3 regions of the Sporosarcina sp. resist genome follow, and region 2 is predicted to be linked to each of the others. Evidence: riboswitches for the same ligand, from Rfam matches in the RefSeq annotation. Region 2 holds a riboswitch; each other region holds the start of a gene.
The links. A riboswitch is a leader RNA that binds a small molecule or an ion and turns the genes downstream of it on or off. The one in region 2 is predicted to bind cobalamin.

Region 1: it holds a riboswitch for cobalamin, as region 2 does, so the genes downstream of both, H7992_RS21375 (ABC transporter substrate-binding protein) here and mmgD (citrate synthase) in region 2, are expected to answer to the same signal.
Region 3: it holds a riboswitch for cobalamin, as region 2 does, so the genes downstream of both, H7992_RS00140 (hypothetical protein) here and mmgD (citrate synthase) in region 2, are expected to answer to the same signal.

The regions. Positions count from the first base shown of each region.
Region 1 is NZ_CP060287.1:4,479,980-4,482,313, reverse strand. Features, by position in the region: gene argS (arginine--tRNA ligase) at 1-591, shown strand, start outside; cobalamin riboswitch at 1,231-1,416, shown strand; gene H7992_RS21375 (ABC transporter substrate-binding protein) at 1,535-2,334, shown strand, end outside.
Region 2 is NZ_CP060287.1:1,635,916-1,638,249, reverse strand. Features, by position in the region: gene mmgD (citrate synthase) at 1-1,080, opposite strand, end outside; cobalamin riboswitch at 1,319-1,518, opposite strand.
Region 3 is NZ_CP060287.1:31,262-33,595, reverse strand. Features, by position in the region: gene H7992_RS00145 (MFS transporter) at 1-657, opposite strand, end outside; cobalamin riboswitch at 799-991, shown strand; gene H7992_RS00140 (hypothetical protein) at 1,256-1,483, shown strand.

The sequences.
Region 1 (2,334 bases), 2.2 Mb from region 2:
GGCAATGACACGCTCGAAGTCAGTGTCGTACAAATGGTTCAGTTATATAAAGACGGTGAAAAGTTCAAGATGAGTAAACGTACGGGGAAAGCTGTAACCTTGCGTGAGCTAGTTGAGGAAGTTGGTCTGGACGCAGTCCGTTACTTCTTCGCAATGCGTTCAGGTGACTCGCAGATGGACTTCGACCTAGATCTAGCGATTTCTCAGTCGAATGAAAACCCTGTGTACTACGCACAATATGCGCATGCACGGATTTCATCAATCTTGCGCCAAGCTGATGAAAATGGCATGGCTGTATCTGTGGATAATGTTTCTTTACTGCAAGCTGAAAAAGAGTTGGAATTACTGAAGAAAATCGGTGACTTCCCGCAAGTAATCAGTGATGCAGCGAGAATTCGTTCACCACACCGCGTTGCAACATATATCCAAGAACTAGCGGCTACATTCCATAGCTTCTATAACGCAGAAAAAGTATTAGATCCAGACAACCGCGAATTATCGGAAGCACGTCTGGCACTAATTACAATCACACGCACAACAATTGCAAATGCATTGAAACTTATTGGTGTTTCTGCTCCAGAAAAGATGTAATAAAATTGAACGCCATACTTGAGAGATTGTTATCTCTCAAGTATGGCGTTTTTCACATGCAGATATTCTCTCTATATATGTTGAACAAATGAATACGATGCATGCTCTTTTACAAGGGCTTTTGGAAGGCCGCTGAATAAGTCCAACTACCTGGAATGAATTAGAAATCCTGCTAATATCGCTTCGACGCTTTGTGGATGCCTCCCGCGATAAGCCAGAAAGAAGACCGCTTTCAGTCTTATCGCTCCGGCTACCACGAAGGCGTGCCTTCGCTGGATTGTCTATATAATAGAATGCACATTGCATTGTCGGGGAAAAGACCTGTAGCTCGTAGTATGTCTTTCTTCAATGAAATTAGTATAAAATAGTACTCACATTATAATCTCAGTCCAAACTCATGGCGAGAGGCATCCCCAAAGCGCCAAGCGATCTGTAATCCACACGCCGAACTACAACTCTTCCGATTAATGTACACTCTAGCGCCAAGCGATCTACAATCCACATTCCGAATTAATACTCTCTCATCATCGAGCGACACAACAGATTCAACGGGATTCTTTAATTCAACATATCTAAATCTACAAATCTCCCTCACTATCGACACAATAAAAATTTGTAGTATACTGAAAGTTGTACAAAATACATACCAAACATAAAGGTGCCCCGCATTAAAAACGGGGTTAAAAGGGAAGTCGGTTCAATGCCGGCGCGGTCCCGCCACTGTAAGTGTGAGTTAGTCGCAATGTGTCACTGGAAAAAGTTCCGGGAAGACGCGGCAAGCCTTGAACACGAGCCAGGAGACCTGCCTTTATGGATCACACGTACCCTACGAGGATAGGATTAGTGAAAATCGACGTCACTGTGCGTCCAGATTTTTACTCAGCTTATTCCTCCGTAGCAATTACGGGGGATTTTTATTTGGAACAAACAGGAGGAAAACAACATGAAAAAGATTTGGCAATTAGGATTAACGGCATTTTTGGCAGTATTCTTGCTCGCAGCATGTGGAACAGCTGCTACACCAGATAAGCCGAAAGTAGATGGAACACCGGAAGCGGAAGTGGTCAAAGCTGACTTCCCGCTTACGCTAACGGACTCGGTTGGCAATGAAATTACCCTGGAAACTGCACCGGCAACAATCGTTTCTATGGTGCCAAGCAACACGGAAATATTGTTTGAACTAGGTCTTGCGGATGCGATTGTCGGCGTCAATGACTACGATGATTATCCAGCAGAAGCACTTAAAAAAGAGAAAATCGGCGGCCAGGATTTCAACGTCGAAAAAATCGTTTCCATGAACCCTGAAATTGTTTTTGCACATGAATCAGGACTTGGAAAAGGCAAAGAAGGACTGCAACAAATTCGCGATGCAGGAATCCCAGTCTTTGTTGTGAAAAATGCAGCGAGTTTCGAAGAAACGTACACAACGATTGAAACAATCGGTCAAGCGACTGGTAAAACAGTAGAAGCAGAAAAAATCATTACGGATATGAAAGCAAAAGTAGAAGAAGTATTGGCGAAAATAGCAACAGTCGACAATAAAAAAACAGTTTTCGTTGAAACATCACCTGAGCCAAACATTTACACACCAGGAAAAAATACATTTATGGATCAAATGCTAGAAATGATTGGTGCTGAAAATATTGCTGCTGATCAGGAAGACTGGTTTATGATAGCTCCGGAAGAAATTATTAACCGTAATCCAGATGTAATTATCGTGTTGTATGATATCGAAACGGCAGT
Region 2 (2,334 bases):
CCTTGGACGGTATAAACGATTATTTTCATGTTGTTCAATAACATGCGCACACAATCCTACTGTTCTCGAACCAAAAAAGATTGGTGTGTATAATGGGATTGGAATGCCCAGCATCCAATATACCGGTGCCGCGTAATAATCTAGATTTGGATAAAGTCCTTTCTCTCTCTCCATTATGGTTTCTCCCGCCTCACACATCCGGTAAAGGAGATCGTCACCCTTTAGCGCACATAACTCCTTTAACGCATCCTTCATTACCAAGGCCCTTGGATCCATCTTTTTCATATAGACTCGATGACCAAACCCCATAATTTTCTCTTTATCACGTAAACGCTTTTCTAATAACAATTCAAATGCGTCAACAGAACTAGCCTCTAAAAGCATATTCATGACTGCTTCATTCGCTCCTCCATGTAAATAGCCCTTTAAAGAAGCAACCGCTCCAGTCAATGCACCATATAAATCCGAAAACGTCGAGGCAATTACCCTTGCGGTGAAGGTGGAATTTGGCATTTCGTGCTCGCTATAAAGTAGTAGCGACTGGTCAAAAATAGATTCTTCCAACTCTGTCGGTTTCCTCCCCGTAATCATATAAAGGAAATTAGCACTGTATGACAATTCTTTCAACGGAAGGATTTGTTCCTCTTCCTGTAAAATGTGAAAGCTGTTCGCAATTATTTCCGGAATTTTGCCAAGTAACTCGTAAGCTCTTTTTTTATTGATAGCTAGAGTGTGCTGATCAATTTCCTTATCATAGCCCGCTAAAGCAGATATCCCAGTTCGCAATGCGTCCATTGGATGTGTCTCTTTAGGCAATGCTTGCAAAATCTTTGTGACACCTTCTGGCACACCATGCTCTTTTTTCAATTTATCTGCCACACCTGCTTTTTCAGTATCAGACGGCAAGGTATTTTCCATTAGCAAGTGGACAATATCAAGATACCCTTTTGTTTTTGAAAGCTCGATTAAATCGTATCCTTTGATAATAATCTGACCCAATTCCGTATCGAGCAGCGAAATGGATGTTTCAGTGGCAATCACGCCTTCAAGTCCTGGTAAAAATGTAAGTGTATTCGTCATACTATTTTCCCCCAATCTGAATGGTTATGACTCTGAGATTTGTAAACGCTTTCACTTCACCAAAAATTATCCTATTGTATCTGTTCGCAGCGCTTCCCCTTATTTCTGACCATAAAAAAAACAACTTCATAAGAGAAGTTGTTAAAGAGCGCCAGAATCCCAACTAAAAGAAAGCTGCCTGCTAAAAATAGGCATAGCTCATCCGCGCGTCCTTAACACCCCCTATCCTCGTAGGTCAACATGTGTTATAAAAAGAGGCAGGTCTCCTGGCTAATGATCATTGCTATTCGTACCTTCCCACTTTTTTATAAAAAGCAGTGGTTTAAACGAAATCGCTCCCATTTACAGTTGCGGGACAGCGTCGGATTCTCACCGAACTTCCCTTTTAAGCAGACCAATACATCAGTATTAATCCGCACCTATTTTTACACATATTCAATTATCGAAATATCCCCTTGACTATAACACAAACTTTTAAATATTCCAATTCTTTATTCATATCTAATTTCTATTGTTTCAGAGAGGCATTAAGTATACCGACTTCAAGAATGCGTAAACAATAATTGGATACTCTTTTCATTTTTCATCACTTATCATTACTATTACATAAATGGGAAACGTGTATTCAATCCCCATTTACATACTATATATGTTGAATTAAAGAATCCCATTGAATCTTCCGTGGCGCTCAATAAGGAGAGCGTTTTAATTCGGAGGCCACTGAAAAAGTACGATTTCCTTCAATCCCGTTGATTTCCGTTCCGAGCGGACGCTTTCCGCGGGCACGGCTTCAGCCAATCGAACAGCAAAGGGTTCGATTGGCCGTATTTCTGCGTTCTTGGCAGAAATTAAGGCATTCTTGCCCCGTGCTCCCAACGCTAACGCTTTTGCTCGCAAAAGCCGTTCTGCGTAACGGCTCTTCCTGCGGGGTCTTCAGCTCGCGCTGTTCCCGCTGGAGTCGCCGCTCTTCACTACAATCAACTAGTTCTTACTATAAAAAAGAACTTTTTCAGTTTCCTCTTAATTCGGGGTGTGGATTGTAGAGCGCTTGGCGCTTTGGCGACCCCTTTGCCGCGCGTGCACTAGGGTGTTCATTATCGAGAGAAATGTAATTTCGAGATGTATATGCTGAGATTATAAGGTGATTACTAGTTGATACTACTTATATTCAAGAAAGACGTGCTCCAACTTGCAAATTGCATCACAGATAATGAAAAGCTCTTTCTCACATAGACCTTCTAGCGAAGGCGCGTC
Region 3 (2,334 bases), 1.6 Mb from region 2:
GATGAAGCTCGCTTTGGAATGCGAAATAATATTGCCCACATTCTCCTTCATACTTCCCAGCGTAGATATTCTTCCTTCTTTATCTAACGGTTTGAAGTTTTCTTCTTTCATGAAAATCATTAAATAGACGGCTAATCCAATCATACATAGCCCGCCGATAATGATTGGTAGGTTAATCATAAAATAGCCCATTAAAATACTGAGCGGAATAGCTATAATTTGTCCAAGATTACCGGCCTTTGCCCCTTTTATAAACGCTAGTGAAGCACGTTCCTCCCCTATTTCATCTGCAATCCAGGCTTGCTGAGAGCCGCTAGTAAAGGTATAGCCAATCCCCCATGCAATTTGAGCCACCAGCACCGTTACAAAATAGGGAAATACCCCTTCAATTAAAAAACCGATTCCTATTAATATATACCCAATTATTAAAGATAACTTCCGACTTTTCAAATCCGAAACAACCCCAGTTGGAATCTCAAAAAGAAAAACGGAAAGCTCCAAAACGGTCCCAATTAACACAAGTTGAAGCGGATCAAGCTTTACAGTTTGCACATGGTACAACAAGTTCACCGTAAATATAAATGTGAAAAATAATTGTGATAAGAAGCATGTAGAAATGTAAACTCGATATGGATCTGTTGTTTTTATTTTATTCATTTTCTATCCCCCCAGCTTGATTATAGTAAGAGGGATAGACATTTTCTTGTCCAAATTTGCGGTAATGGGCCATTAATGAACCCCTTGTTTAGCAATCGTGTTAAGTCAGACAATATGTATGTTATAGTAAAAGCACAACTGAATAACGTGTAGAAATTAGGTGCTTTTTTACGTTTGTATAAAAGCTTAAAAGGGAAGTTCGGTGAAAAACCGACGCTGTCCCGCAACTGTAAATGGGAGTACTCTTTTCAAATCCACTGTTCGTTACGAATGGGAAGGGAAAAGAAAGCGATGATCATGAGCCAGGAGACCTGCCTATTTCAGTACACACCAATTCCCTACGCGGATAGGAGGTGTTAAGTGCGGCTATGATCGAGCAATTTCTTGTAAAAGCCGCCGTACGAAAGAACGTAATACAAAAGAAACATAAGAGGACTCAATACCTCTTATTTCACTGTGCAGTCAATAGTGTACTTCTGTTTACGAACCATTCGTTACGGCAACAAGCGACCATACAAATTTACGCATACTAGCATCTTCCTTACGTTTAACTAGGAAGATGCTTTTTTATTTCCATAAAAGAAAGGGATTTTAGCCAATGAAACTTGGAACAAAAGAATATTATCTGGACGCATTCAAACATGTCTTAATGACAAACCTCATCATAAGCGAATCACAATCACTGTCTTCAACCTATTCTTATTACGAAGAACAGATTGGAAAAACAACAACTATAAACGAAGAGGAAAAAAACCTTTATTCACGTAACCTCCAAAAAGCATTCGATGAAATCAAACACGAAGTAATCGGTTCACCAGAAGATTAAGCTGAAAAAACAACCAGTAAATAACTGAATCCAACACTATATATGTTGAACAAATGAATACGGCGTTTACGCTACAAGGGCTTTTGGGAGGCCACTGAAAAAGCCCTAATAATTAGAGCAAATTAGAATTCCTACCAATACCGCTTCGACGCTTTGTGGATGCCTCCCGCGAAGTCGCGCCTGCGCTGGGTGTTCTATTTGAGAAAGCGCATTTCATTATCTGGGATGAAATCTGCAACCTGGATTGCGTCTTTCTTGACTATAATTATATATGTTGAATTCGGTATATATACTGAGCGAAGGCGCCTTAACAGGGGCATAAGACTGGCGGCGAAGCTGCTTGGCTTATGGCGGGAGGCATCTCCTAGCGCCGTAGCGGTTCAATGGAATTCTTTATTTCAATTTTTATAGTAGCAACTAGTAATCACCTTACAATCTCGCCCTATACATCTCAAAATGACATTTCTCTCGATAATGAATAACCTAGCGCAGGCGCGGCAAAGGGGTCGCCGAAGCCGTAAGACTGGATGCGAAGCGTTAATCCAGGCTTAGGGCGAGAGGCATCCCCAAAGCGCCAAGCGATCTACAATCCACAACCCGAATAACAGCTCTCTCATTATTGAGCACCACAACTGATTCAATAGGATTCTTTAATTCAACATATATAGCCGCTTCTTGTACAATTACTTTGGATTGCTTTGAATTGAACGACCTCTATATGATTACCGAGATGTCTTGATGTGTAGGGATGCGACAGGATTATCTAGGAGCAATGAACTGCAATTCCTAGCCACACTTGCCCATCGGTAAAGATGTTATAAATAGTTCGCCGAAAGCGGACTGGAAATGAT